DNA from 3 places in the Streptomyces sp. V3I8 genome. Region 3 is predicted to be linked to each of the others. Evidence: riboswitches for the same ligand, from Rfam matches in the RefSeq annotation. Region 3 holds a riboswitch; each other region holds the start of a gene.
What was found. A riboswitch is a leader RNA that binds a small molecule or an ion and turns the genes downstream of it on or off. The one in region 3 is predicted to bind thiamine pyrophosphate.

Region 1 (9,970 bases), 1.7 Mb from region 3:
GACTCGCGCGTGCAGACCGCCATCACCATGGGACAGGTCGCCGAGCCGTACATCCCGCTGCGGGCCGTGCGGCACCTGGAGAAGGGCCGTGTGGTCATCTTCGGCGCCGGGATGGGCATGCCGTACTTCTCCACGGACACCACCGCCGCCCAGCGCGCCCTGGAGATCGACGCCGAAGCGCTGCTGATGGGCAAGAACGGCGTGGACGGGGTCTACGACTCCGACCCGAAGACCAACCCCGGAGCGGTCAAGTTCGACGCGCTCAGCTACGGCGAGGTCATCACCCGCGACCTCAAGGTCGCGGACATGACCGCGATCACGCTGTGCCGCGACAACAAGCTCCCCATCCTCGTCTTCGAGCTTCTCGCCGAGGGCAATATCGCCCGGGCGGTCAAGGGTGAGAAGATCGGCACGCTCGTGGGCGACCAGGGCGGCCGGGCCTGACCGGGGGATGGACAATGTCCTGCCGGTCGGGAACCGTGCAGGAACAAGACGCGACGCAGCCGGCCGCCTACCCTCCGAGGAACCGCAGCCGGGCCTACTCAAGACACGCAGGAGCAAGTGGTGATCGAAGAGACCCTCCTCGAGGCCGAGGAGAAGATGGAGAAGGCCGTCGTGGTCGCCAAGGAGGACTTCGCCGCGATCCGCACCGGCCGTGCGCACCCGGCGATGTTCAACAAGATCGTGGCGGACTACTACGGCGCACTGACACCGATCAACCAGCTCGCCTCGTTCTCGGTGCCCGAGCCGCGCATGGCCGTGGTGACCCCGTTCGACAAGAGCGCGATGCGCAACATCGAGCAGGCGATCCGCGACTCCGATCTCGGCGTCAACCCGAGTAACGACGGCAACATCATCCGGGTGGTGTTCCCCGAGCTCACCGAGGAGCGCCGCAAGGACTACATCAAGGTCGCCCGGACCAAGGCCGAGGACTCCAAGATCTCGATCCGTTCCGTCCGCCGCAAGGCCAAGGACGGCATCGACAAGATGGTCAAGGACGGCGAGGTCGGCGAGGACGAGGGCCGCCGCGCGGAGAAGGAGCTCGACGACACCACCACGAAGTACGTCGCCCAGGTGGACGAGCTGCTCAAGCACAAGGAAGCGGAGCTGCTCGAGGTCTGATGAACGACTCTTCCTGGGGGGCGCCGCCACAAGCCGGGTACTGGGGGCCGTCCGACCAGGGGCCTGTCCAGGGGGCTGCCCCGGCGGGTCCCGCGTACGATGCGTACAACGCGCAGCAGACTCGCCCCATGCCCATCGTGCCCGACGTACCCGCGCATGGCGGCGGAGACCAGGATGACGACCGGGGGGCTGCCCGGACGGGCGGCCCCCTGTTCCGCGACGAGACGCCGTCGACGCCGCCCTTCCAGGCCCCGTCGCAGAATCCGGAGCCCATGACCAGCGCCGCACATTCCGCACCCGTGTCTCCGAAGAAGAGCGCGGGCCGCGATCTGGGTGCTGCCATAGGCGTCGGTGTCGGACTCGGCGTCGTGATCGTCGCGTCGTTGTTCGTCGTCAAGGCCGCCTTCGTCGGCGTCATAGCGGTCGCCGTCGTCGTCGGCCTCTGGGAGCTGACGTCGAGGCTCGCCGAACGCAAGAACATCAAGGCCCCGCTGGTGCCGCTGGCGCTCGGCGGTGCGGCGATGGTCGTCGCCGGTTACGTGCGGGGGCCCGAGGGCGCCTGGGTGGCGATGGCGCTCACCGCGCTCGCGGTCCTGGTCTGGCGGATGACGGAACCGCCCGAGGGCTATCTCAAGGACGTCACCGCGGGGGTCTTCGCGGCTTTCTACATCCCGTTCCTGGCCACGTTCGTGGCGATGATGCTCACCGCGGACGACGGCGCGTGGCGGGTCCTCACGTTCCTGCTGCTGGCCGTGGTCAGCGACACGGGGGCGTACGCCGTCGGGTGGCGCTTCGGCAAGCACAAGCTCGCCCCGCGCATCAGCCCCGGCAAGACCCGCGAGGGGCTGCTGGGCGCGGTCGGCTTCGCGATGGTGGCGGGCGCGCTGTGCATGGAGTTCCTGATCGACGACGGCACCTGGTGGCAGGGCCTGCTCCTCGGCCTCGCGGTCGCGGCCAGCGCCACGCTGGGCGACCTGGGCGAGTCGATGATCAAGCGTGACCTGGGCATCAAGGACATGGGCACCTTGCTCCCGGGCCACGGCGGCATCATGGACCGACTGGACTCCTTGCTGCCCACCGCCCCCGTCGTGTGGCTGCTGCTGGTGCTCTTCGTCGGCTCGGGCTGACCGGCGGGCGGACGCGTCGCGCGGACATGAGGACCCCCGGCCGACAGGGCCGGGGGTCCTCGGCGTACAGGACGTCCGAAGGACGCGGGCCGTGGGCCGTGAGCCGAGGGGCCGTCAGTCCGTGCCGTAGTCGTGCGGCCGGCCGCCCTGCCACCGCACCCACCGGGGGTCGTCCAGCAGTTCCTCCGCGTCCGGGAGCCCGGCGCGGCGCAGGAACTCGATCACGTCGGCGTCGCTGTGGGCGAGCCCCGCGGCCTGGGCGCGGATCGACACCCGGCGCCCGTGTCCGCCCGTCGGCCGGTGCACGACGACGGGCGCCGCCGCGCCCGCCCCCTCGTCCTCCGCCGCGCCGCCGTTCACAGCACACCGAGGCCGGGGCGGGGGACGGGCGGACGGCCCGCCCTGCGCATCGCGAGCCGGTGCCCGAAGGCGGGCGACGGCGGCGTGCGGGCCGCACGGGCGGCGGCGACCTCCTGTCTTTCCGGCCCGGCGATGGTGTCGTCGGTACGGCGCGGCTGCCGGCCCAGCCGTTCGCGGACGTGGTGCGGACGATCCAGGCGAGACACTTTTTCGTGCACAAGTTCGATTCTAGGTCCTGAAGTGCCTCCCATGACAGCGGACCACCCGACGGGAGCCAAGAAGCGACCACGGCGGCCGATCCGGCCCGACGGCCGACGGCCCGGGTCACATGATTCGATCTGCGACACTGGACGTGTTATGCCTGCACCCGGAGAACTCACATTCGTCGCCCCCCGCGGAGCCAAGAAGCCGCCGCGGCACCTTGCCGATCTCACGCCCGCCGAGCGTAAAGAGGCTGTCGCCGCGGTCGGTGAGAAGCCGTTCCGTGCCAAGCAGCTCTCTCAGCACTACTTCGGGCGGTTCGCGCACGACCCGGAGCAGTGGACCGACATCCCCGCCGGATCGCGCGCCAAGCTGCAGGAGGCGCTGCTGCCCGAGCTGATGACGGTCGTGCGGCACCTGTCCACCGACGCGGACACCACCCGCAAGACCCTCTGGCGGCTCTTCGACGGCACCCTCGTCGAGTCCGTGCTGATGCGCTACCCGGACCGGGTCACCATGTGCATCAGCTCACAGGCCGGCTGCGGGATGAACTGCCCGTTCTGCGCGACCGGGCAGGCCGGCCTCGACCGGAACCTGTCGACCGGCGAGATCGTGCACCAGATCGTCGACGGCATGCGCGCGCTGCGCGACGGGGAGATCCCCGGCGGCCCGGCGCGGCTGAGCAACATCGTCTTCATGGGCATGGGCGAGCCCCTCGCCAACTACAAGCGGGTCGTCCAGTCCATCCGCGCCCTCACCGACCCGGAGCCGGACGGGCTCGGGCTCTCGCAGCGCGGCATCACCGTGTCGACCGTCGGCCTCGTCCCCGCCATCAACCGGTTCGCCGACGAGGGCTTCAAGTGCCGTCTCGCCATCTCCCTGCACGCGCCGGACGACGAGCTGCGCGACACCCTCGTACCGGTCAACACGCGGTGGAAGGTACGGGAAGTGCTGGACGCCGGCTGGGAGTACGCGGCCAGGTCGGGGCGCCGGCTCTCCATCGAGTACGCGCTCATCCGGGACATCAACGACCAGGCGTGGCGCGGTGACCGGCTCGGGCGGATGCTCAAGGGCAAGCCGGTGCACGTGAACCTGATCCCGCTGAACCCGACACCCGGCTCCAAGTGGACCGCCTCGCGGCCCGAGGACGAGAAGGCGTTCGTCGAGGCGATCGCCGCCCACGGCGTGCCCGTCACCGTCCGGGACACCCGCGGTCAGGAGATCGACGGGGCGTGCGGGCAGCTCGCGGCCACCGAGCGGTAGTCTGGCAGCGTTCGTACAGACATCTTCATATTCCGACAGGGGAGCGCCACAGCGCTGAGAGTGCGGGAGAGCCCGCAGACCCTCTGAACCTCGCCCAGGTCATTCTGGGTAGGAAGTTCGGTCACTACTCAAGCTGTTGCGCCCTGCCCGGGATCCGACCGAGATCCCGGGCAGGGCCGCGTCTCTTCCTGGTCAACCCAGGAGGAATCAGAACCAGTGCGTACCGTGAGCACCATCCACCGGCTCACCGCCGTCGTCGCGACCACCGGGCTCGGCCTCGCCGCGCTCGGCGCGTGCGGGTCGTCCGACTCCGGGGACTCGGGCGACGGGGGATCCGGGTCCAGGACCGTCACCCTCGTCAGCCACGACTCCTTCGCCTACAGCAAGGACGTGCTCAAGGCGTTCGAGGAGGAGTCCGGCTACCAGGTCAGGGTCCTCAAGGACGGCGACGCCGGGCAGGCCGTCAACAAGGCGATCCTCACCAAGGACAACCCGCAGGGCGACGTCTTCTTCGGCGTCGACAACACCCTGCTGTCCCGCGCCCTCGACAACGGGCTGTTCCAGCCGTACGAGGCCAAGGGCTCGGACCTGATCCTGCCCGAGTACCGGGCCGACCAGGACAAGCACCGGGTCACGCCCGTCGACTCCGGTGACGTCTGCGTCAACTACGACAAGGCCTGGTTCAGCGAGCGCAAGCTGGCGCCGCCGGCGTCCTTCGCCGATCTGGCCGAGCCCGCGTACAAGAACCTCCTCGTCACCGAGAACGCCTCCACCTCCTCGCCCGGCCTCGGCTTCCTGCTCGGCACCGCCGCCGCGTACGGGGACACGGGCTGGCAGGACTACTGGAAGAAGCTCAAGGCCAACGGCGTCAAGGTCGTCGACGGCTGGGAGCAGGCCTACAACGAGGAGTTCTCCGGGTCCGCCGGCGGCAGGAAGGCCAAGGGCGACCGGCCGCTCGTCGTCTCGTACGCCTCGTCGCCGCCCGCCGAGGTCATCTACGCCGACCCGAAGCCGAAGACCGCGCCGACCGGTGTCGCGGACGGCACCTGCTTCCGCCAGGTCGAGTACGCGGGCCTGCTGGGCAACGCGAGGAACCCGAAGGGCGGCAAGGCGCTCGTCGACTTCCTGATCAGCAAGAAGTTCCAGGACGACATGCCGCTCAACATGTTCGTGTACCCGGTCCGGAAGGCCGCCCAGGTGCCGCAGGAGTTCGTGAAGTTCGGCCCCGCCGCCGAGGACCCCGAGACCCTGGACCCCGCGAAGATCGCCGACAACCGTGACGAGTGGGTCAAGGCATGGACCTCGCTCGTACTGAAGTAGAGCCGCGCGCCGGGGCGAAGCCGCGCACCCGCCGGCGTACGGGGAACGCGGCGCGCCTGGGCCTCATGGCCCTGCCCGTCGCGTTCTTCGGGGTCTTCTTCGCCTATCCGGTCGCGGCCATCACCGCCCGCGGGCTCAAGACCGACGGGACCTGGCGCTTCGGGCGCATCCTGGACGTCCTCGCGCAGCCCGACATCCGGCACGTCCTGTGGTTCACGACCTGGCAGGCGCTCGCCTCGACCGCGCTCACCCTGCTGATCGCGCTCCCCGGCGCGTACGTCTTCGCGCGCTTCGATTTCAGGGGCAAGCAGGTGCTGCGGGCCGTCGTCACCGTGCCGTTCGTGCTGCCGACGGTCGTCGTGGGCACCGCCTTCCTGGCGCTGCTCGGGCGCGGCGGGCTGCTCGACGAGCTGTGGGGCGTACGCCTGGACACCACCGTGTGGGCCATCCTGCTCGCCCACGTCTTCTTCAACTACGCGGTCGTCGTCCGCACGGTCGGCGGGCTCTGGTCGCAGCTCGACCCACGTCAGGAGGAGGCCGCGCGGATGCTCGGCGCCTCACGGTTCGCGGCCTGGCGCAGGGTGACGCTGCCGGCGCTCGGCCCCGCCGTGGCCGCCGCCGCGCTCATGGTCTTCCTGTTCACCTTCACCTCCTTCGGCGTCGTGCAGATCCTCGGCGGCCCCACCTTCTCGACCCTCGAGGTGGAGATCTACCGGCAGACCTCGGAGATCTTCGACCTCTCGACGGCCGCCGTACTGACGATCATCCAGTTCGTGGCCGTGGGCGCGATCCTCGCCGTCCACGCGTGGACCGTACGGCGCCGGGAGACCGCGCTGCGCCTGGTCGACGCCGCCACGACCGCACGGCGACCGCGCGGGGCGGGGCAGCGGGCGCTGCTCGCCGCCGTCCTCGCCACGATCGCCGTCCTGCTGGTCCTGCCGCTGGCCGTCCTGGTCGAACGCTCCCTCGACGCGCCCGGCTTCGGCTACTACAAGGCGCTGACCAGCGACGAGGGCGGCCTCTTCCTGGTGCCGCCGATCGACGCCGTCGGCAACTCGCTGCGGTACGCCCTCGCCGCCACCGCCGTCGCCCTGGTGATCGGCGGTCTCGCGGCCGCCGCCCTCACCCGCCGGGACGCCGGACGGCTCGTACGGGGCTTCGACGCGCTGCTCATGCTGCCGCTCGGCGTCTCCGCCGTGACCGTCGGCTTCGGCTTCCTCATCGCGCTCGACGAACCGCCGCTGGATCTGCGCAGCAGCTGGATCCTCGTGCCGCTCGCGCAGGCGCTGGTGGGCGTCCCCTTCGTCGTACGGACCATGCTGCCGGTGCTGCGGGCGGTGGACGGCCGCCTGCGCGAGGCGGCGGCGGTGCTCGGGGCCTCGCCCTGGCGGGTGTGGCGCGAGGTCGACCTGCCGATGGTGCGGCGGGCGCTGCTGATCGCCGCCGGGTTCGCCTTCGCCGTGTCGCTGGGCGAGTTCGGCGCGACGGTGTTCATCGCACGGCCCGACAACCCGACGCTGCCGGTCGCCGTGGCGCGACTGCTCGGGCGGGCCGGCGAGCTCAACTACGGCCAGGCCATGGCCCTTTCGACCATCCTGATGGCGGTGTGCGCGGTGGCGCTGCTGATCCTGGAGCGCCTTCGCACCGACCTTCGTTCCGACCGGGCGGGAGAGTTCTGACCATGCTGGAACTGGAGAGGGCGACCGTACGGTTCGGCGGACGGGCCGTGCTCGACGACGTCGGACTCGATGTCGCCGAGCACGAGATCGTGTGCGTCCTCGGGCCCAGCGGCAGCGGCAAATCGACCCTGCTCAGGACCGTCGCCGGGCTCCAGCGGCTGGACGGCGGGCGGGTGTTCCTGGACGGCCGCGACCTCGACGGCGTGCCCGCGCACAAGCGGGGCGTCGGCCTGATGTTCCAGGACCACCAGCTGTTCCCGCAGCGGGACGTCGCCGGCAACGTGGCCTTCGGGCTGCGCATGCACGGTGAGCCCAAGCAGCGGCAGGCCGCGCGCGTACGGGAGTTGCTGACGCTCGTGGGGCTGCCGGACTCCCACCGGCGGGCCGTCGCCTCCCTCTCCGGCGGCGAGCAGCAGCGCGTCGCCCTCGCCCGTGCCCTGGCTCCCCGGCCCCGGCTGCTCATGCTCGACGAGCCGCTGGGCCAGCTGGACCGCTCGCTGCGGGAACGGCTGGTGGTCGAACTGCGCGGACTCTTCGGCGAGCTGGGCACCACCGTGCTCGCCGTCACCCACGACCAGGGCGAGGCCTTCGCGCTCGCCGACCGGGTCGTCGTGATGCGGGACGGGCGGATCGCCCAGTCGGGTACGCCGCTGGAGGTCTGGCAGCGTCCGGCCGACGAGTTCGTGGCCCGGTTCCTGGGCTTCGAGAACGTGGCCGGGGCGACCGTCTCCGGCGAGACCGCGGACACCCCCTGGGGCAAGGTGCCGGTGCCCTCCGGCTCGCAGCAGGGCGAGGTCACGCTGCTCGTCAGGCCCGCGGGTGTGCGGCTCGTACCGGTCGCCGACGGGCTGCCCTGCACCGTGGCCGCACGGACCTTCCGGGGCACCCATGTCGCCGTACAGCTGCAGCCCGGGGGCGCGCCGCGGCTGGAGGCGGCGTGCGCGCTGCGGGACGCGCCGGAGGCCGGGGAAGAGGTCGGGGTGGCCTTCGACGCAGCCGAAATCGTCGTACTCGGCAGGAGCGCCGCCTTCTAGGGTGCGGCCATGACGTCACTGGGGCACGACCGTCACTGCGACGAGGTCGTCGGGCCGACCGCGCTGCTGCGGGCCCACCTGACCGGGGCCGACCTGGGTGCGACCGTGCCGACATGTCCGGACTGGACGCTGCGGCAGCTCGCCGTGCACGTGGGCGAGTCGCACCGCTGAGCCGGGCACATCGTGCGCACGGGTGCGACCGAGGAGGTGTCACCCGGGGACGTGGCGGGCTCTCAGGGGCCCGCGGACAGCGACCCGGCCGCACTCGACGCCTGGCTCGCGGAGGGCGCCGAGCCGGCCGCAGGGGCCTTCCGGGCCGCCGGGGCCGACGCCCCGGCCCGGTCCTGGGCGTAGGAGCGCACGGCCGGGTTCCGGGCGCGGCGGATGGCGCACGAGACGGTGATCCACCGGGCGGACGCGACAGGCACCACCGGAAGGCCGGGGCGCCGTTCGAGGTCGCGCGGGACCTGGCGGCCGATGCGGTCGACGAGTGGCTGGAGATCGTCCGGTTCGGACCGCGGACGGATCCCGACGATCCGCTGCGGGAGCTGCGGGGCGCGGGACGCAGCATCCACCTCCACGTCACGGACGCCGGCGCCGGGACGGGCCCGGAGGCCGAGTGGGTCATCGAGTTCGACGACGAGGGGTTCGACCGGCGCGCGGTCACGAGAAGGCGACGGTGGCCCTGCGGGGGCCGCTGACGGAGGTGCTGCCGGCCTTCTGCCGGCGGCTGCCGGTGGAGGACGGCCGTCTGCAGGTGCTGGGGGAGCGGGAGCTGGTGGACTCCTGGCCGGAGCGGGCGTCGTTCGGCTGAGGGGCTCGCCGGGGGCGTGACGCCGGCCTGCGGGCCCGGCGGGCCGGCCGCGCGGTTCCCCGCACCCCCGACGGGGCCGGGCAGGACTGCGGCCCGCCCCCTCGGTGAGGGGACGGGCCGCAGCGGGTACTGCCGGTGTGACGGGGTGGGGTCAGCGGTTGTTCGCCGCGCCCCGGCGACGCAGGGCGAACATCACGCCGGCGCCGGCCGCCACGAGCGCGGCCGCGATGCCGGCGATCGCACCGGTGTTGGAGCTCGAACCGGTCTCGGCGAGGTTGGAGTCACCGGCGGGCGAGGGGGTGTTGTCCCCGGTCTCCGCGGCGGGGGTGCTCTCCGACTCCGACGGCTCCGAGGACTGCTCCGGCTCCGAGGGCTTCGGCTCCGACGGCTTGGAGGGCTCCTCCGAGGGCGACGGGGTCGCCGGCGGCGTGGACTCGTCCGACGCCTTGCAGGCCTCGGCCGGGGTGACGAGGTTGGGCTTGATGTCCTCGTCGACCTGGTTGCCGGCCTTGACGTGCACGCGGTAGGTCGCGTTCGGCTTCCAGTCCTCGGAGAAGTCGACGGTCACGCCTTCGCGCGTACCTTCGACCACCTGCGGTTCACCGACCTGCTTCTCGTCGGCACCGTTCGACTCGAGGAAGACAGTGATCGTGGCCTTGACGCCCGACGGGTCCTTGTCGGTGACGCTGATGACGCCCTTGGTGCCGTCGCACTTGGCGACGGCCGAGAACTCACTGATGTTGCAGGCGAGCGCGTTGCCGGCCAGGCCGAGCGTGAGCGCGGCCGAGGCGGAGGCAACTCCGAGAATGCGCACGGAACGTGCGGTACGGCGAGATATGGACACGATTGCCCTTCACGGGATGCACAAAAACGAGGGGGGTGGTGGAGGTTGCTGTGAAACAGCAACCCCAGACGCCTCACAGGTTTATTGGGCACCGTCTCCGGTTGTCAATCCGTGTGTCCGTCTTGCCCCTTGGCTTTAGGTTTCATTTACGTGACAGGCGGTCCAGCGCCTCCGGAGCGTCCTCGATCCGGTCCACCAATGTGATG
Region 2 (9,970 bases), 2.1 Mb from region 3:
GCGAGGACCTCGTCGAGGTTGCCGAGGTCGATGCCGCCGATGGCGAACCAGGGGCGGTCCGTGGCGAGCGCGGCCGTGTGCCGGACCAGGCCGAGACCCGGCGCGTGGCGCCCCGGCTTGGTGGGGGTGGGCCAGCAGGGCCCGGTGCAGAAGTAGTCCACGCCGTCCTGGACGGCGGCGGCCGAGGCCTCGGGTCCGGCGTGTGTGGAGCGGCCTATGAGTGTCCCGTCGCCGAGGATCGCCCGGGCGGCGGGGACGGGCAGGTCTCCCTGTCCCAGGTGCAGGACGTCGGCCGCGGCGGCGTGGGCGACGTCGGCCCGGTCGTTCACCGCGAGCAGTTTGCCGTGCCGGCGGCAGGCGTCCGCGAACACGGCGAGGTGCTCCAGCTCCTCGGCGGCCTCCATGCCCTTGTCCCGCAACTGCACGATGTCCACGCCGCCCGCCAGGACCGCGTCCAGGAAGTCGGCGAGGTCGCCCTGGCGCCTGCGGGCGTCCGTGCAGAGGTAGACCCGGGCGTCGGCGAGCCGGTCGCGTGCGGTGGGTGCGGGCATGCGTGGGTCCCCCGTGGCAGGTCGGTGGCGTACGGGCCGCGGGGAGCGCGGCCCGTACGCCGTGTGGCGTGTGGCGTGTGGCGTGTGGCGTGTGGCGTGATCAGGTCAGACGGCGAGCGCCTGGGCGCGGCGCTTCACCTCCGTGCCGCGATTCTCGCTCAGGGCCTGCGCGGGCGTGCCCGGCAGGCTCTCGTCGGGGGTGAAGAGCCACTCCAGCATCTCTTCGTCGGAGAAGCCGTCGTCCCGCAGGAGCGTCAGGGTGCCGGTGAGGCCCTTGACGACCTTCTGCTCGTCCGCGTCGATGAAGGCGGCGGGGACGTGCAGCGCGCGGTTCTCACCACGGCGTACGGCGATGAGCTGGCCGTCCTTGACCAGCTGCCGGACGCGCGTCACCTCGACGCCGAACTGTTCGGCGATGTCGGGGAGGGTGAGCCAGGCGGGGACGAGAGCATCGATCTTTGCGTCAATCTCGGTCACGCACACAAGCCTGCCACCTCCCGCTGACAGTGGGTACCCGGGTCACCCACCGGTGGTGCGGCCTGCGGCCGGCTCAGGAGGGGACCAGGGGCGGCTCGTCGGGTGCGGGCCCGTGGGGCCGGTGGGGGCCGGTGCGGGCCCGGTCGCGCGCTTCCCCGCGCCCCCGACGGGGCTCAGACCGCGGCTTTCTTCAAGGGGCGCCCGGGATCCGCCAGCAGGGCGGGATCCATCACCGCGCCCGTCTCGATCAGGCGGCGGCCCTGTGCCAGGTCCCGGGGCCGGCCCACCGCCAGGACGGCGACCAGGCGGCCCTCCCGGAGCCAGCACACCGACCAGGCGGGCCCGGCCGGTTCGCCCCGCCACACCACGGTGTCGGCGGACCCGTGGTGCCCCGCGTACTGAACGAAGCGGCCGAACTGCTCGGACCAGAAGTAGGGCACCGGGTCGTACGGCCCGGGCGCCTCGCCGGCGATGTCCGCCGCGACCGTGCGCGGTCCCTGCAGCGCGTTGTCCCAGTGGTGGACCAGCAGGCGCTCCCCGTAGCGGCCCGACGGGAAGGAGGCGCAGTCGCCGACCGCGTACACGTCCGGGACGGAGGTGCGCAGGTGGTCGTCCGCGACGACCTCCCCGTGGGCGCCGAGTTCGATCCCCGAGCCGGTCAGCCAGGACGTGGCGGGCCGCGCCCCGACGCCTACGACCACGGCTCCCGCGGGCAGCCGCGACCCGTCGTCCAGCACCACCGCGCCGGGCTCGACGCGTTCCACGCGCGCGTGGGTGCGCAGCGACGCCCCGCTGTCCGCGTACCAGGCTGCCATCGGAGCGGCCACCTCGGCCGGCAGGGCGCCGGCGAGCGGCCGGCCGGCGGCCTCGACGACGGTCACCGCGCACCCCGCCTCACGCGCCGCCGTGGCGAACTCCGCGCCGATCCAGCCCGCGCCCACCACCACGACGTCGAGCTGCCGGGCGAGGACCGGGCGCAGCCGCTCGGCGTCGTCGAGGGTGCGCAGCAGATGGACGCCGGGTACGCCCTCGGTGCCGGGCAGCCGGACGGGTTCCGCTCCCGTGGCGACGACCAGGGCGTCGTACGGGACGGGACCGTCGGCGGTGTCGAGTTCGCGCCGGCCGGGGTGCAGGCCGGTCACGGCGAGCCCCAGGCGCAGTCCGACGCCGAGGCTCTCGAAGTCGACGTCGAAGGCGGAGCCCTCGGCCTTGCCGAGCAGTACGGCCTTGGACAGGGGCGGCCGGTCGTACGGCTGGTGGGGTTCCGCGCCGATCAGGGTCACGGGCCCCCGGAAGCCCTGCTCCCGCAGGGCGACGGCCGTCTGCACGCCGGCCATGCCCGCACCGACGATCACGACCCCGGATCGCGCCGTCGGGTCCGCTCCCTGCGTCAGCTCGCTCACCCGGTCACCATAGACAGTCGGTACGAACAGTTGGTAAGCGCAGGCGGTACGGACGGCCGGCGGATCCGTCGCCCCGGGAGCGGGGCCGCCGGGCCGTGGCACGGCTTCGGACCCCGGCCTCAGGCCGCGGTCACCTCTTCGACCACACTCGTCCCGCTGCCCTCCTGGGACTCCCACTCCCAGGTCTCCGCCAGCCGCACCCGCCCGTCGGGGGTCTCGGCGACCAGGGACACGCAGTGCCCGGACGAGGTGGTTCCGTCCGTCTTCAGCTGCACGTACCGGAAGTCGAGCCGGTCGCCCTCCCGGGTGCCCACGAGATGGCCGCGCACGACGTCGCCACCCGCGTAGTCGGCCCAGATCCGGCCGTCCTCCTCGTGGTACGCGAACCGGGTGCGCGTACCCACCTGGCCGGGGGCCTGGTCGGCCACGGGGGCGAGGACGAGTCCGTCGAGCGAGCGGGCCATGCCGTGAGGCTCCCTTACTGCGGTGCGGGGCGAGGAGTTAGGGTGGCCAACGTAGAGCACTCGCGGGAGCCCGGACGCACCGGGCTGAGAGGGAGGCTGGACGGCCTCCGACCGTACGAACCTGATCCGGGTCATGCCGGCGAAGGGAGGGGCTGGACGCCCATGTCGCGTACACCGCAAGCATCTCCGTCCGACGTCCTGGTCGTCGGCGGCGGGATCATCGGCCTGGTCACCGCCTGGCGGGCCGCCCAGCGCGGGCTCACGGTCGCGGTCGTGGACCCCGAACCCGGTGGCGGCGCCGCGCAGGTCGCGGCCGGCATGCTGGCCGCCGTCACCGAACTGCACTACGGCGAGCAGACCCTGCTGGGCCTCAACCTGGCCTCGGCGCGGCGCTATCCGGACTTCGTCGCGGAGCTGACCGGGGCGTCCGGCACGGACCTCGGTTACCGGCAGTGCGGCACGCTGTCCGTGGCCCTCGACGCCGACGACCGCGCCCACCTGCGTGAACTGCACAGCCTGCAGCAGCGGTCGGGCCTGGAGTCGCAGTGGCTGAGCGGCCGCGAGTGCCGCCGCCTGGAGCCGATGCTCGCGCCGGGCGTGCGCGGCGGGCTGCGGGTGGACGGCGACCACCAGATCGACCCGCGTCGGCTCGCCGCGGCCCTGGTCACGGCCTGCGAACGGGCCGGGGTGGCCTTCCACCGCACATGGGCCGAACGGCTGACCGTCGCGGGCGACCGGGCCACGGGGGTCGTCACCCGGAACGGCTCCGCCCTGCCCGCGGGACAGGTGGTCCTCGCCGCGGGCAGCCTCAGCGGGCGCCTGGCGGGCGTGCCCGAGTACGTACTGCCGCCGGTCCGCCCCGTGAAGGGGCAGGTGCTGCGGCTGGCCATGCCTCGGCGCGGCGGGCCGTTCCTGAGCCGGACGGTGCGTGCCGTGGTCCGCGGCAGCCACGTCTACCTGGTGCCCCGCGAGAGCGGCGAGCTCGTCGTCGGCGCGACCAGCGAGGAACTGGGCTGGGACACCACGGTGACCGCGGGCGGTGTGTACGCACTGCTGCGGGACGCCCACGAACTCGTCCCCGGCATCACCGAACTGCCGCTCACCGAGACGCGGGCCGGACTGCGCCCCTGCTCCCCCGACAACGCCCCCCTGCTCGGCCCGAGCCTGCTCCCCGGGCTCCTGCTGGCCACCGGCCACCACCGCAACGGCGTACTGCTCACCCCGGTCACCGGCGACGCCTTGGCGCACGCCCTGACCACCGGCGAACTGCCCGAGGAGGCGCTCCCGTTCACCCCCCGGCGGTTCGACGCCGCCGCACTCGCGGAGCAGTCCGCATGAGCGTGACCGTCCTCGTCAACGGGGAGCGGCGGCGACTGGCCGCGGACACCGACCTCGCCGCCCTGGTCGCCGCCCTGTGCGCGGCCCCCGCCGGCATCGCCGCCGCGCTCAACGAGACCGTCGTCCCGCGCGCGCAGTGGCCGGGAACCCGGCTGCGCGAGGGCGACCGCGTCGAAGTCCTCACCGCCGTCCAAGGAGGCTGACCATGGCCGACGACCCCTTCGTCCTCGGCGGTACGTCCTGCACGTCCCGTCTGATCATGGGCACCGGCGGTGCCCCGAGCCTGGACGTCCTGGAGCGCTCGCTCGTCGCGTCCGGCACGGAACTGACGACGGTCGCGATGCGGCGCGTGAGCCCCGGGTCCCACGGCTCGGTGCTGTCCGTGCTCGACCGGCTCGGCATCCGGGTGCTGCCGAACACCGCGGGCTGTTTCACCGCCGGGGAGGCCGTGCTGACGGCCCGCCTCGCGCGCGAGGCGCTCGGCACGGACCTGGTCAAGCTGGAGGTCATCGCCGACGAGCGCACCCTGCTGCCCGATCCGATCGAGTTGCTGGACGCCGCCGAGACCCTCGTCGACGACGGCTTCACGGTCCTGCCGTACACGAACGACGACCCGGTCCTCGCGCGGAAACTGGAGGACGTGGGCTGCGCCGCGGTCATGCCGCTGGGGTCGCCCATCGGGTCGGGGCTCGGGATCCGCAACCCGCACAACTTCCAGCTGATCGTCGAGCACGCGCGCGTGCCGGTGATCCTGGACGCGGGAGCCGGTACGGCCTCGGACGCCGCGCTCGCCATGGAGCTGGGCTGCGCCGGCGTGATGCTCGCCTCGGCGGTGACCCGGGCCCAGGAGCCGGTCCTCATGGCCGAGGCCATGCGGCACGCCGTCGAGGCCGGCCGGCTGGCGTACCGGGCGGGCCGCATCCCGCGCCGCCACTTCGCCGAGGCCTCGTCCCCGGTGGACGGAATCGCGCGGCTGGACCCGGAACGCCCCGCTTTCTGACCTTCGGCCCCATCTCCCGGCCTGGACATCTGTCCGAATTCGTACGGTGTGCCGCCCCGATCGGCGTGCGGGGTCCGTCACAGGTCGGCTTCAGTACCGCCCCGGAACCGCCCGGACGGAGGGCCCCGTCAGTGGTGGCTCGTACACTCACCTGCGTGGACACGACCCTTCAAGACCCCTTGGTCGGGCATGTGCTCGACGGTCGGTATCACGTCGACGCGCGCATCGCGGTCGGCGGGATGGCCACGGTCTACCGGGCCGTGGACACCCGTCTCGACCGGGTGCTCGCGCTCAAGGTGATGCATCCGGCCCTGGCCGCCGACGCCTCGTTCGTCGAGCGCTTCATCCGTGAGGCCAAGTCGGTGGCGCGGCTCGCCCACCCGAACGTGGTGCAGGTCTTCGACCAGGGCGCCCAGGGCGCCTACGTCTACCTGGCGATGGAGTACGTCGCCGGATGCACCCTGCGTGACGTGCTGCGCGAGCGGGGGGCGCTCCAGCCGCGGGCCGCGCTGGACATCCTGGAGCCGGTCCTCGCCGCGCTCGGCGCCGCGCACCGCGCCGGGTTCGTGCACCGCGACATGAAGCCGGAGAACGTCCTCATAGGGGACGACGGCCGGGTGAAGGTGGCGGACTTCGGTCTCGTACGGGCCGTGGACACGGTCACCCACACGACGGGCGCCGTGCTGGGCACGGTGTCCTACCTCGCGCCGGAGCAGATAGAGAGCGGCACGGCCGATCCCCGTGTGGACGTGTACGCGTGCGGCATCCTCCTCTACGAGATGCTGACCGGCGACCGGCCGCACTCGGGGGACTCGCCCGCCGCGGTGCTCTACAAGCATCTGCACGAGGACGTGCCCCCGCCGTCGGCGGCCGTCCCCGGCCTGCCCCACGAGCTGGACGAACTGGTCCTGTCGGCCACCGCCCGCAACCCCGGCATCCGCCCCTACGACGCGGTGGCGCTGCTCGCGCAGACCCTGGACGCGCGGGTCGTCCTGAGCGACGACCAGCTGGACACCGTGCCCCCGGGGGCCGTCGCCGCGGACCGCGCGGGCACCGAGGACCTCACGAGCGTGATTCCACGCTCGCTGTCGGTGCCGCGGCCGCTCCCGGTGAACGACGACGAGGCGGAGCTGCACCGCACGAGCTTCCTGCCGTCCCTGCCGCCCGAGCCGCCCCGCGCCGGCCGCCGCACCCTGGCGCCCCGCCGGGGCCTGCTCGCGATCGTCGCCGCGGTGCTGCTGGTCCTCGGCGTCGGCGCGGGGGTCTGGTACATCAACTCCGGGCAGTTCACCGAGGTCCCGGCGGTGCTCGACAAGACCGAGGCGCAGGCCGTCCGGCGCATCGAGAGCGCCGGGCTCGAGGTGAAGGTCAAGAAAAAGAACAGCGACACGGTCAAGGCCGGCCGTGTCATCAGCACCGACCCCGGCGTGGGCGCCCGCATCCGCGACAACGACTCCGTGACGCTGACGGTCTCCGAGGGGCCGGACATCGTGCGGGTGCCGGACCTCAAGGGCTTCGTGCTCGGCAAGGCCAAGGACCGGCTGGAGCAGGAAGGCCTCAAGGCGGGCATGGTCACCAAGGCGTTCAGCGACGAGGTCACCGTGGGCTCCGTGATCGGCACGAAGCCGGCGGCGGGCACCGAGCGCCGCGGCGGTTCGGCGATCGCGCTCGTCGTCAGCAAGGGGCGCCCGGTGGAGGTGCCCGACGTGCTCGGCGACGACCTGAAGGACGCCCGGCAGGAGCTGGAGGACGCGGGTCTGACGGTCGAGGTCGCCACCGGGCGGATCACCGCCGACTACGAGGCCGGGCAGGTGGCGGAGCAGTCGCGCAAGCCCGGGAGTGACGCGGCGGAGGGCGACACCGTCGAGCTGAAGGTCTCCAAGGGCCCGCCGATGATCGAGGTCCCGGACGTCGTGGGCGACAGCGTCGACGACGCGAAGCAGGCGCTGGAGGAGGCCGGCTTCGAGGTGGACGAGGACCGCGGCCTGCTGGGCCTGTTCGGCGACACGGTCAAGAGCCAGTCCACGGAGGGCGGCGACACCGCGCCCAAGGGATCGACGATCAAGATCGAGATCCGCTGACCGGAGCCGGACCGCTCGTCCGGACGATCGGGCGTCCGGGTGTCCTGGTGCTCGGGTGTCCTGGTGCTCGGGTGCTCGGGTGCTCGGGCGATCAGACGTCCGGACGGACGCCCGGGACACGGCCGCCGACGGGAGGCCCGGGACCGCGTGACACCCTGGGAGGGTGAGCACAGAGCAGTCCCGCAACCCCGTCGGCGGTCATGTCCCGGTCGCCGGAGGCCTCGCCTCGGTAGGCCTCGCGTACGCGCACGACCTGGCCGCCGAGGCCGTGCAGGTCTTCGTCGCCAACCCGCGCGGCTGGGCGACCCCGGCCGGGAACCCGGCCCAGGACGAGGCGTTCCGCACGGCCTGCGCCGCGCGGTCCCTTCCCGCGTACGTCCACGCGCCCTACCTGATCAACTTCGGCTCGCACACCGAGGCGACCGTGGAGAAGTCGGTGGAGTCGCTGCGGCACTCCCTGCGCAGGGCGCGCGCGATCGGGGCCCGGGGCGTGGTCGTGCACACCGGCTCGGCCACCGGCGGCCGGGAACGCCCTGTCGCGCTGCGGCAGGTGCGCGAGCACCTGCTGCCGCTGCTCGACGAGCTGACCCACGACGACGACCCCGACCTCCTGCTGGAGGGGACCGCCGGCCAGGGCGCCTCGCTCTGCTCGCGGACCTGGGACTTCGGCCCCTACTTCGAGGCGCTCGACGCCCATCCGAAACTGGGCGTCTGCCTGGACACGTGCCACATCTTCGCCGCGGGCCACGACCTCACCGGGCCCAGCGGGATGCACCAGACCCTCGACCTGCTGGTGGACGCGGTCGGCGAGGGCCGCCTGAAGCTGATCCACGCCAACGACTCCAAGGACGTGGCGGGCGCCCACAAGGACCGCCACGAGAACATCGGCGCCGGCCACATCGGCGAGGACCCCTTCCGCGCCCTGATGACCCACCCCGCCACCGAGGGCGTACCCCTGGTCATCGAGACGCCCGGCGGCAAGGAGGGACACGCGGCCGACGTGGAACGGCTGAAGAAGCTGCGGGACGGCTGAGGAACAGCCCCGCGGCCGTCCCCGTCGGCCCACGGCCCACGGCCGGCGGCGGGTCCCCGGCCGGCGAGGACGTCAGAGTTCGGGCCCGTCCCCGGGTTCCTCCTGGTAGGAGTAGCGCTGCTCGCGCCAGGGATCGCCGACGTTGTGGTAGCCGCGTTCCTCCCAGAAGCCGCGGCGGTCGGCGGTCATGTACTCCACGCCGCGGACCCACTTCGGGCCCTTCCAGGCGTACAGCTGCGGCACGACGAGGCGCAGGGGGAAGCCGTGTTCCGCGGTGAGCAGCTCGCCGTCCTTGTGGGTGGCGAGGATCGAGCGCTCGGACGCGAAGTCGTCGAGGCGCAGATTCGAGCTGTAGCCGTACTCCGCCCAGACCATGACGTGCGTGACGGCGGGTGCGGGCGGGGCGATCTCCAGGATCGTCCGGGCCGGGACGCCGCCCCACTCCGCGCCGATCATGCTGAACTTCGTCACGCAGTGCAGATCGGCCACGACCGTCGCGTACGGCAGGGCCGTGATCTCCTCATGGGTCCAGCAGTGCTTCTCGCTGTCGGCGGTGGCCCCGAAGACCCTGAACTCCCAGCGCTCGGGACGGAACTTGGGCACCGGCCCGTAGTGCGTGACCGGCCAGCCCCGCTGCAGTCGCTGTCCCGGCGGAAGGTCCGGCTGTGCTGTCTCTCCAGATTCACGATCCACCGGCTGACCCATGACTCCATCCTGACAGACCCGGGAACGTGGACCCGACCAGGTCCGTACCCATTCGGTCAACCGCGACAATGCGGACTAAGCCTGTACTTACTTACTAAGCATGCACTTACTGGACGATCTTCAACACCGGTGCAATCATGCGGCGCAACCCACCCGTTCCCCTGTCCGGAAGGAGCCTCTGCCATGCAGGGCGACCCCGAGGTCCTCGAGTTCCTCAACGAGCAGCTGACCGCCGAGCTCACCGCGATCAACCAGTACTTCCTGCACGCGAAGATGCAGGAGAACTTCGGCTGGACGAAGCTCGCGAAGTACACGCGGCACGAGTCCTTCGACGAGATGAAGCACGCGGAGCTGCTGACCGACCGCATCCTCTTCCTGGACGGCCTGCCGAACTACCAGCGGCTCTTCCACGTCCGGGTCGGGCAGACGGTCACCGAGATGTTCCAGGCGGACCGCCAGGTCGAGGTCGAGGCGATCGACCGGCTGCGGCGCGGCATCGACCTGATGCGGGCCAAGGGGGACGTCACCTCGGCGAACATCTTCGAGGCGATCCTGGCGGACGAGGAGCACCACATCGACTACCTGGACACCCAGCTGGAACTGGTGGAGAAGCTCGGCGAGGCGCTCTACATCGCGCAGCTCATCGAGCAGCCGGAGGGTTAGACCCCCGGAGGAGGCCGGACGTCAGGCGGCCTCTTCCAGCCGTTCCGGCATCTCGGCGCGTACGGGGACGCCCCGACCCGCCCGCTCGCGCTTCTGGAGGCCGTCCCGGCCGTCCCGGCCGAGCAGCGCCTGGATGCGCCGCACGCAGGACCCGCAGTCCGTGCCCGCCTTGCAGGCGGACGCGATCTGGCGGGGTGTGCAGGCGCCGTCCGCCGCGTGCTTCTTCACCTGTGCCTCGGTCACTCCGAAGCAGTT
Region 3 (9,970 bases):
TGGGGCAGGAACGCTCCCTCGCCGATTTCGACACGCACCTGGACGAAGTGCTGGACCGCATCCTGGCGGAGGAACAGAGCGCGGGATGACGCGGGTTCAGTGCTTGCGGCGGCGGCCGCTCCCGCCGCGCAGCGGCACCCTCGGGCCGGACGGGGACTGCGGCTGGGCCGGTGGCTGGGCCTGCGGCTGCTGGACAGGGGCGGCGGCGCCCGGACGATCCGCCGAGACCACGAGGGCCGCGAGAGCGGTCGTGACCGGCACCGAGGCGACCAGCCCGATCGACCCGACGAGCGTGCGCACGATCTCCTCGGCCACGAGTTCGCTGTTGGCCACCGCTCCCACGCTGCTCTGCGCGATCGAGAAGAGCAGCAGCAGGGGAAGCGCCGCACCGGCATAGGCCAGGACGAGCGTGTTGACGACGGACGCGATGTGGTCGCGTCCGATGCGGATGCCCGCTCGGTACAACCCCCGCCGGCCCATGGTGGGGTTGGCTTCGTGGAGCTCCCAGACCGCGGACGTCTGCGTCACCGTGACGTCGTCGAGCACGCCGAGCGAGCCGATGATGACCCCCGCGAGCAGCAGACCGCTCATGTCGATGGACGGGTAGAGCCCGTGGATCAGACCGGTGTTGTCGTCGGTGTTGCCCGTCAGCGCGGCCCAGCCGATGAACAGCGAACCGAGCAGCCCGATCAGCAGCAGGGACAGCAGGGTGCCGAGCACCGCGACCGAGGTCCGGGCGGAGAGGCCGTGGCACATGTAGAGCGCGATCAGCATGATGGCGCTGGCCCCGATCACCGCCACGACCAGCGGGTTCGACCCCTGCAGGATCGCGGGCAGGATGAAGAACGTCAGGATCATGAAGCTGACGGCCAGCGCGACCAGCGCCATGACACCGCGCATCCGGCCCACCACGACCACGGCGACGGCGAAGATACCGGCGAGCAGCGCCATCGGCAGCTTGCGGTTCACGTCGGTGACCGAGTACTGCAGCTCCTCCGGAGCGTCGGGCGCATACGCCACGATCACCTCCTGGCCCTGCTTCAACTGCCGGGAGGAGTCCGGCTGGACGATCTCCGTGAAGGTACGGCCCTTGTCCTTGCCGGTGTCGACCCGGACCGTCGCCTTCTTGCAGGTCCCCGAAGCCTGTTGCTGTGCGGACGAGCCCTCGGCCGTCGAGGTGTCGCCGGTCGGGGTCCCGCCCGAGGCGTTCACGGACTTGCAGTCGACCTCGTCGACCTCGGTCACGGTGGCCTGCTGCGTCTGCCGGTCGAAGCCCACACCCGTGCGCTCGTGCCCGGGAGCGCCACCCGGCCAGAGCACCACGAGACCGACCACGACCGCCGCGGCGAAGGGGATCAGGACCGCAGCGATGATCTTGCGCAGATGCGCGGAGACGGGCGCCGCGGGGCCATGACTGTGCGAGTGCCCGTGCCCACCGTCGGCGGGTCCGTCGTGGCCGTGTCCGTGGGGCGGTTCGGACGGCGGAAGTGGGGGCTGCTGCGTCGTGGTCACCGACCGATCATCGCAAGAACGCGAGGGGCCCACTGTTCACCGCGCCCATTGTGGCGCTAGCGTGGAAGCACCTTTGCACACGCGGGAGCTCGGAGCACCGGGCTGAGAGGGCGCTGACCTCCGCATCCGCGATGTTTCACGTGGAACATCGCCGGACGGAAAACGCTGCGTCGACCGCCGAACCTGTTACCGGGTAATGCCGGCGTAGGGAGTAGGTCTCATGACCAACAAGGACGCACGCACGCCTGTCTCCAGCCAGACGACCGGGGCGCTCGCCCCGGTCGACGGCACCGAGGTGTCCGACTCGCCCGAGAGCGGCGGGGCAGCCGTCCCGGCCGGGAACGGCGAGGCCGGCAAGTCCATCGGCTGGCACAAGGCGTATGTCGCGGGTTCGCGCCCCGACCTGCGGGTGCCGGTCCGTCAGGTGCATCTCACCAACGGCCGGTCGGTCACGCTGTACGACACCTCCGGCCCGTACACCGACCCGGCCGTCGACACCGACGTACGCAGGGGTCTGGCACCCCTGCGCGACAACTGGATCATCTCCCGCGGCGACACCGGGGAGTACCCGGGCCGCGCCCCGCGCCCCGAGGACGACGGGATCAAGCACACCTCCCCGCGCGGTGGACTGCGCAACCTCGACGCGGTCTTCCCGGGGCGCCCGCGGCTGCCCCGCAGGAGCCGCGACGGGCAGGCGGTGACACAACTCGCCTACGCCAGGCGGGGTGAGGTGACCCCGGAGATGGAGTACGTGGCCATCCGGGAGAACGTGGCCCCCGAGGTCGTACGTGAGGAGATCGCGGCGGGCCGGGCCGTGCTGCCGGCCAACGTCAACCACCCGGAGATCGAGCCGATGATCATCGGCAAGCGGTTCCTGGTGAAGGTCAACGCCAACATCGGCAACTCCGCCGTCACCTCCTCCATCGAGGAGGAGGTCGAGAAGATGACCTGGGCGACGCGCTGGGGCGCCGACACGGTCATGGATCTCTCCACCGGCCGCAACATCCACACCACGCGGGAGTGGGTGCTGCGCAACTCCCCCGTGCCCATCGGGACGGTCCCGCTCTACCAGGCGCTGGAGAAGGTCGACGGACGGGCCGAGGAGCTCACCTGGGAGATCTACAAGGACACGGTCGTCGAGCAGGCCGAGCAGGGTGTGGACTACATGACGGTCCACGCGGGCGTACGGCTGCCGTACGTCCCGCTGACCGCGAACCGCAAGACGGGCATCGTCTCGCGCGGCGGCTCGATCATGGCGGCGTGGTGCCTGGCGCACCACAAGGAGTCGTTCCTGTACGAGCACTTCGAGGAGCTCTGCGAGATCCTCGCCGCGTACGACGTCACGTACTCGCTCGGGGACGGCCTGCGGCCCGGCTCGATCGCGGACGCGAACGACGCCGCGCAGTTCGCGGAGTTGCGCACGCTCGGTGAACTCAACAAGGTCGCGAAGCGTTTCGGCGTACAGACCATGATCGAGGGCCCGGGGCACGTCCCGATGCACAAGATCAAGGAGAACATCGACCTTCAGCAGGAGATCTGCGACGAGGCTCCGTTCTACACGCTCGGCCCGCTGACGACGGACATCGCCCCGGCGTACGACCACATCACCTCCGGCATCGGTGCCGCGATGATCGCCTGGTGGGGCACGGCGATGCTCTGCTACGTCACGCCCAAGGAGCACCTGGGCCTGCCGAACCGCGACGACGTCAAGACGGGCGTCATCACCTACAGGATCGCGGCCCATGCGGCGGACCTCGCCAAGGGGCATCCCGGCGCACAGGAGTGGGACGACGCGCTGTCGGACGCCCGCTTCGAGTTCCGCTGGGAGGACCAGTTCAACCTGGCGCTCGATCCCGACACAGCCCGGGAGTTCCACGACGAGACGCTTCCGGCCGAACCGGCCAAGACGGCGCACTTCTGCTCCATGTGCGGGCCGAAGTTCTGCTCGATGAAGATCAGCCACAGCATCAACGAGCAGTTCGGCGGCACGGCGGAAGCGGGGGCCACGCCCGAGGAGGTCGCCGACGGGATGCTCCAGAAGTCGAAGGAGTTCGCCGCCGCGGGCAACCGGGTCTATCTGCCGCTGGCCGACTGAGGAGGGCGCAAAAAAGATCGACGACGGGTCTCCGTCGTCGATCAGTTTTGCGAGGCGGATTCCTCACTCAGGAGCGTGCTCCGGTCCTCCGAAGTCCGGGCTGCTGAAGTCCGGACTCGAGTAGCTCGGCCGGGGGCCCGCTGCCGGCCCGCCGTCGGGGCTGCTGAAGCCCGGCCGGTTGTAGCCGAGCTGCGGGATCCGGCTGGTCGGCGCCGAGGGCTTCGTACGGCCGAGAGCCGCGGCGCCCGGGTCGACGAGGGCCTCCTTGAGGAACGGCATGATGCCGTGCTCCAGGAGGGCGTCGTGCCAGGCCTGCCTGGCACGGTCCACCTCTTCGCCCCGCTCGCCGTGCGCGCCGGCCTGGAGCGAGCTGTCGCCGTTGCGCAGGGCGGCGAGCAGCAGACCGACCGCGGCCACCAGGATCGAGGCCGCGGTGATGACGCCGAACACCCACCCGGTGGTGACGAGGGTCTGTGCGATGTTCGGCCGGGGGTCGAGCATTCTCAGGGCGTAGCCGACGAGCAGGAGTATCACCGCGGCCGTGCCGGCGAGGACGGGGGCGAGCACGGCGACGACCGCGGCGGCACCGGCCCCGGCGGTCTCGGCGACCTCCCCCATGGTGGTGGCGAGCCCCACCGCGCTCGTACCCGGATCCGTGGAGCTGGAGGATCCTTCGCGGACGGGAGGGGTGGACGGCGCCGGCCGGCGCAGTTCCTCGCGGACCTTCACGTAGTGCTGGTACTCGGTCGCTGCGGCCGCCGTGATGAGGGCGGTGGCGTTCAGGGCCATCGTGCGCAGCTGTTCGGTGTTGAGCCGCTGACCGACAGCGGCAAGTTCGGGACGGTGTGGTGCGGAGCGCAGCGCCTCGTCGAGGATCCGCTCGTACTCTTGGCGGTCCTCGCTCAGCAGGTGCTGCGGAACGCTGTTCATGTGCATCCCCCGATGCTCCGTAGGGCTTGGGGCTCGGCATGCTGACGAGCCGTCGGGCAGAAACGGAGGGGAGCCTGCTACGGATAAGCCGATGGTAGAGCGGTGACGGCACAGGGTGACAGGGGGTTTCCAGAATTTACCCCCGGACGCCATGTGTCCTTCATCGAAGGACGTCTGCCCCGTGAACGCTCAGCCATCCAGCGGAAGTTGCTGGACCAGCAGTTTTCCGGCCATGGTCACGCCACCGTCCATCGCGATGGCGAGTTTGTCGGCGTACACGTGCGGTTCTTCGACCGCGGGAGCCGACGAGTCCCCGCCGTCCTCCGAGCCGACGTCGCCCCTGAGGTACGGAATGGGGCTGTGACCATGGACGATGCGCGAACCGCCGTACGTCTCCAGCAGGGAGCGCACCGCCTGCGCGCCGCCGTCGTCGCGGAACGCGAAGCGCTTGGTGAATTTGCGGAAGAGGTCCCAGCACTCGTCCGCGTCATTGCGGGTGAGCGCTTCCCGGATGGTGTCGTTGACCGCTTCGATGGAGTCGCCGTAGTCGAGATAGGCGGTCGTGTCGGAGTGCACGAGGAGATGCCCGTCGGCCAGTTCCATCGCGTCGAGGCGGGCCATCCACTGCAGATGGTGGTCCTGGAGGCGCTCCATGTCGGTCTTCTGGCCGCCGTTGAGCAGCCAGGCGGCCTGGAAGGTGGCGGTTCCGGCGCCGGAGTTGACGGGGGTGTCCCCGAACCGCCTGGCGCCGAGCAGCAGCAGCTCGTGGTTGCCCATCAGCGCCTTGCAGTAGCCGCCGGCGGCGGCGGCCTCCGCCGACAGCCGCATCACGAGGTCGATGACGCCGATGCCGTCGGGCCCGCGGTCGGTGAAGTCACCGAGGAACCAGAGCCTGGAGGTCCCGGCCACCCAGCGGCCCTCGGCGTCGATGAGCCCCTTCTCGCGCAGTGCGGCGAGCAGCTCGTCGAGGTATCCGTGCACGTCACCGACGACGTAGAGCGGCCCCGGGCCCTCGTCGGGCTGCACCGGCTGCACGGCCTCGGGGTCGACCGCCACCTGAACCGTGTCACCGCGGTTGATGACCGGCAGATCGCGCTCCGTCGGTGTGTAACCCTCCGGCACCTCGGCCGGGACGCCGCCCTCGGCGTGCGGCGGTCGACCCGCGTAGGTGCCCGGCCGGACGTACGGCTCAGCCGGCCCGGTGTACGGGTCGGCGGTCTGGTCGTACGGATCCGCGGCCCGGTCGTACGGGTCGCCGGGCCCGTCGTACGGTCCGGGCGGTTGCGGGTGAGGTCCGGGCTGCTGCGTGTACGGACCGGCATCGTGGACGTACGCCGGCACGCGGAAGTCGCGCACCGTCGGCGTCCGCATCTCGGGTCCCTGACCGGCCCCCTGAGTCATCGACCCCTCCACCACCATCGCGCCGCATCTGCACCGCGTCGGACTGCCTGGTCGCAGCGGCCCGCGGTGTCGTCCGCCCATCATAGGAATGCGGATCGCGCCATGTGATGACCCAGGGGTGGTGAATCGGAGCGGAACCCCAGTTCACCGTGGTTTTCTCCCGAATTGGGATGGCCTTTCCGCGGGGGAGGTCACCCCTGTTCCGGAGACCTCGGCGCACTGACGGTCGTCCGTGGCGGCCGTCGCTGGGAGGAGGTGCGCACGATCAGTTCCGTCGGTATCACCTGCTCGACCGGTTGGTCCGTTTCGACCCCCTCGATGGCGTCGATGAGGAGCTGGACCACGGCCGTGCCGATCCGTCGCGGTTTGAGCGAGAGTGTCGTGACGGGCGGCTCGGTGTTGGCGTAGACGGTGGACTCGCTGCAGCAGACGAGGAGCAGGTCCTCCGGGACGCGCAGTCCGTAGCGCCGGGCCGCCGCGAGGAGGTCGGTGCCGTTCGGGTCGAAGAGCCCGTAGACGGCGTCGGGCCGGTCGGGCCGGGCGAGCAGCCGGTCGGCCGCGACGGCCCCCGCGCACGGATCGTGCGCGGGATAGGCCTCGTACACGGGATCCTGGCCCACCCGTTCGCACCAGCGCAGGTACGCGGTCGTGGAGAGGTGCGTGTAGGTGTCCGTGGTCGTGCCCGTCAGCAGCCCGATCCGGCGGGCTCCGGCGGCGGCCAGGTGGTCGAGGATGCCCAGGACCGCGGCCTCGTGGTCGTTGTCCACCCAGGCGGTCACCGGCAGCGAGCCGGCCGGGCGGCCGTCCGAGACCACCGGTAACCCCTGGCGGACCAGTTCGCTGACGACCGGGTCCTGGTCGGAGGGGTCGATGACGACCGTCCCGTCCAGGGCCACGTTCGACCACACGTCGTGTCGCGAGGTCGCGGGGAGGATGACCAGGGCGTAGCCCCGGGCGAGCGCGGCCGAGGTGGCGGCTCGGGCCATCTCCGCGAAGTACGCGAACTCCGTGAAGGTGAAGGGTTCGTCCCCGTACGTCGTCACGGTCAGGCCGATGAGGCCGGACTTGCCGGTGCGGAGCGTCCGGGCCGCGGCGGAGGGGCGGTAGCCCAGCCGGTCGGCGACCTCGCGGACATGGCGTCTTGTGGCGTCCGGAAGCCGTCCCTTGCCGTTGAGGGCGTCGGAGACCGTCGTGATGGAGACTCCGGCGGCCGCGGCCACGTCTCTGATGCCCGCCCGGCCCGGCCGGCTTCCTCGGCGGGAGGTATCCGACCGGCTCACCTGGTGCTTCCCTGCTGCTGTCATGGCGAGCCGATAGTAGGGCTCATGCGGTGGGGTAGTGCGGACGCATATGCACGCGTTGACAGGCACGTTTCTGCATGGTCATAAATCCACGACTCCCTTGGAAAGCAAGGAGGTTGAAGGATTCAATGGCAGTACGTCACTTGTCGACGCGCATGAGCCTGCTAAATGAGCCATGTTTCGAAGAGGTCTCAACTCACCTGCACGAGGGATGCGCGCCACGGCGCAAGCCACCGGCGCGGGCCGGGACGAGCGGCGCGCCCCCTCATTCGTACGCCTTCGAGTGGTGATGCCCGGGAGTGCGCACCCCCGGTGACCGGTGCCGGCGGGGAGGTCGGTCCCGGCCGTACGCGGCGGCGTCGAATCCTCTTAAGGTGAGCAGTATTGGCAGCCGGCGGCGGTGATGAGCCGGAGACGGTCACGAGGAGGACTGCGGTGAGCGAGACGAGCCCGAAGCTGCGAGCCGAGCTGGAGGGTATCCCCACGTACAGGCCGGGCAGGCCCGCCGCGGCCGGGGACGGTCCGGTGACGTACAAGCTGTCCTCCAACGAGAACCCCTATCCGCCGCTGCCGGGCGTGCTGGAGAGCGTGAGCGCGGCGGCGGGCGCCTTCAACCGCTATCCGGACATGGCGTGCACGGGGCTGATGAACGAGCTGGCGGAGCGGTTCGGAGTGCCGCCGGCCCATCTGGCCACCGGTACCGGCTCGGTCGGCGTGGCGCAGCAGTTGGTGCAGGCGACCTCCGGTCCGGGCGACGAGGTGATGTACGCCTGGCGGTCCTTCGAGGCGTACCCGATCATCACCCGCATCAGCGGGGCGACGCCGGTCCAGGTGCCGCTGACGCCGGGGGACGTGCACGACCTCGACGCCATGGCCGACGCGATCACCGACCGGACGCGGCTCATTTTCGTCTGCAACCCCAACAATCCGACGGGCACGGCGGTACGGCGGGCCGAGCTGGAACGATTCCTCGACCGGGTGCCCGGTGACGTCCTCGTGGTCCTCGACGAGGCGTACAGGGAGTTCGTGCGCGATGTCGAGGTGCCGGACGGCGTCGAGCTCTACCGGGACCGGCCGAACGTCTGCGTGCTGCGTACGTTCTCCAAGGCGTACGGTCTCGCCGGGCTGCGGGTCGGCTTCGCGATCGCTCACGAGCCGGTGGCGGCGGCGCTGCGCAAGACGGCCGTGCCCTTCGGGGTGAGCCAGCTCGCCCAGGACGCGGCGGTCGCCTCGCTGCGCGCCGAGGACGAGCTGCTCGGCCGGGTCGGTGCGCTGGTGACCGAACGCACCCGTGTGGTCGAGACGCTGCGCGGCCAGGGCTGGACGGTGCCGGACACGCAGGCGAACTTCGTGTGGCTGCGGCTCGGGGAGCGCACCACCGACTTCGCCGCCGCGTGTGAGCAGGCCGGCGTCGTCGTGCGGCCCTTCGCGGGCGAGGGGGTCCGTGTGACGGTGGGCGAGCGCGAGGCGAACGACATCTTCCTGAGGGCGACGGAAGACTTCCGCAAGGAGCTCTGACCGACGTGTGAGCTCCGACTCACTGGCGGCCCAGGCCCCGGTATCCCGCACCTCGCGGGATGCCGGGGCCTGCTGTTTCCGGTGGGGCACCATGCCCTTTCACCTGCGCTGACCTGGTGTTATGGAGCTGTAGCGACCGGATCGGCACCCGGGCACCCCCACCTCTCCACACTCGAACGCGCATGCTGCATAATTGCTTGTGAATGTGAACGCGTTCACAAGCGTGTCCCAGTTACTCCCGTGATGTCACTGACAAGCGGGACAAACTGCCGCTGTTTCTACGGCGACGTAAGGAGATGACGACGTGGAATTGGCTCTGGCACCGGAAACCGTGGCCCGATGGCAGTTCGGCATCACCACCGTCTACCACTTCCTCTTCGTCCCGCTCACGATCTCGCTCGCCGCGCTCACCGCGGGCCTGCAGACCGCCTGGGTGCGCACGGAGAAGGAGAAGTACCTCAGAGCCACTAAGTTCTGGGGCAAGCTCTTCCTGATCAACATCGCGATGGGTGTCGTCACGGGCATCGTGCAGGAGTTCCAGTTCGGTATGAACTGGTCCGACTACTCGCGCTTCGTCGGTGACGTCTTCGGAGCGCCGCTCGCCTTCGAGGCCCTGATCGCCTTCTTCTTCGAGTCCACCTTCATCGGGCTGTGGATCTTCGGCTGGGACAAGCTGCCGAAGAAGATCCACCTCGCCTGCATCTGGATGGTCTCGATCGGCACCCTGCTGTCGGCGTACTTCATCCTCGCCGCCAACTCCTGGATGCAGCACCCCGTCGGCTACCGGATCAACGAGCAGAAGGGCCGGGCCGAGCTCACCGACTTCTGGCGGGTCCTGACCCAGAACACCGCGCTCAACCAGGTCTTCCACAGCTTCTCGGCGGCCTTCCTGACGGGCGGCGCCTTCATGGTCGGTATCGCCGCGTCCCACCTCCTGCGCAAGAAGCACATACCGGTGATGCGCACCTCGCTCCGGCTCGGCCTGGTCACCATGGCGGTCGGCGGCATGCTCACGGCGATCAGCGGGGACACCCTCGGCAAGGTCATGTACGAGCAGCAGCCGATGAAGATGGCCGCGGCCGAGGCGCTGTGGGACGGCGAGAAGCCCGCACCCTTCTCCGTGTTCGCCTACGGCGACGTCGACGAGGGGCACAACAAGGTGGCCCTGGAGATACCCGGGCTCCTGTCCTTCCTCGCCCACAGCGACTTCGAC

Region 1: linked by a shared signal. The riboswitch ahead of QFZ75_RS11455 (thiamine ABC transporter substrate binding subunit) and the one ahead of thiC (phosphomethylpyrimidine synthase ThiC) in region 3 are both predicted to bind thiamine pyrophosphate.
Region 2: linked by a shared signal. The riboswitch ahead of thiO (glycine oxidase ThiO) and the one ahead of thiC (phosphomethylpyrimidine synthase ThiC) in region 3 are both predicted to bind thiamine pyrophosphate.

The regions. Positions count from the first base shown of each region.
Region 1 is NZ_JAUSZL010000002.1:2,636,935-2,646,904, reverse strand. Features, by position in the region: gene pyrH (UMP kinase) at 1-444, shown strand, start outside; gene frr (ribosome recycling factor) at 565-1,122, shown strand; gene QFZ75_RS11475 (phosphatidate cytidylyltransferase) at 1,122-2,249, shown strand; gene QFZ75_RS11470 (hypothetical protein) at 2,364-2,609, opposite strand; gene QFZ75_RS11465 (hypothetical protein) at 2,606-2,815, opposite strand; gene rlmN (23S rRNA (adenine(2503)-C(2))-methyltransferase RlmN) at 2,967-4,073, shown strand; TPP riboswitch at 4,101-4,206, shown strand; gene QFZ75_RS11455 (thiamine ABC transporter substrate binding subunit) at 4,308-5,393, shown strand; gene QFZ75_RS11450 (iron ABC transporter permease) at 5,369-7,072, shown strand; gene QFZ75_RS11445 (ABC transporter ATP-binding protein) at 7,075-8,106, shown strand; partial or broken gene QFZ75_RS11440 (maleylpyruvate isomerase family mycothiol-dependent enzyme) at 8,116-8,920, shown strand; gene QFZ75_RS11435 (LAETG motif-containing sortase-dependent surface protein) at 9,072-9,734, opposite strand; gene QFZ75_RS11430 (LOG family protein) at 9,907-9,970, opposite strand, start outside.
Region 2 is NZ_JAUSZL010000002.1:6,399,508-6,409,477, reverse strand. Features, by position in the region: gene thiE (thiamine phosphate synthase) at 1-551, opposite strand, end outside; gene QFZ75_RS28250 (Rv2175c family DNA-binding protein) at 657-1,028, opposite strand; gene QFZ75_RS28245 (NAD(P)/FAD-dependent oxidoreductase) at 1,202-2,365, opposite strand; gene QFZ75_RS28240 (hypothetical protein) at 2,551-2,895, opposite strand; TPP riboswitch at 2,948-3,060, shown strand; gene thiO (glycine oxidase ThiO) at 3,058-4,233, shown strand; gene thiS (sulfur carrier protein ThiS) at 4,230-4,436, shown strand; gene QFZ75_RS28225 (thiazole synthase) at 4,439-5,233, shown strand; gene pknB (Stk1 family PASTA domain-containing Ser/Thr kinase) at 5,389-7,314, shown strand; gene QFZ75_RS28215 (deoxyribonuclease IV) at 7,478-8,347, shown strand; gene QFZ75_RS28210 (sulfite oxidase-like oxidoreductase) at 8,420-9,052, opposite strand; gene bfr (bacterioferritin) at 9,236-9,715, shown strand; gene QFZ75_RS28200 (bacterioferritin-associated ferredoxin) at 9,737-9,970, opposite strand, start outside.
Region 3 is NZ_JAUSZL010000002.1:4,349,221-4,359,190, reverse strand. Features, by position in the region: gene QFZ75_RS19330 (SsgA family sporulation/cell division regulator) at 1-89, shown strand, start outside; gene QFZ75_RS19325 (YibE/F family protein) at 97-1,512, opposite strand; TPP riboswitch at 1,584-1,740, shown strand; gene thiC (phosphomethylpyrimidine synthase ThiC) at 1,733-3,607, shown strand; gene QFZ75_RS19315 (hypothetical protein) at 3,671-4,543, opposite strand; gene QFZ75_RS19310 (metallophosphoesterase) at 4,727-5,953, opposite strand; gene QFZ75_RS19305 (LacI family DNA-binding transcriptional regulator) at 6,130-7,242, opposite strand; gene hisC (histidinol-phosphate transaminase) at 7,675-8,757, shown strand; gene QFZ75_RS19295 (cytochrome ubiquinol oxidase subunit I) at 9,062-9,970, shown strand, end outside.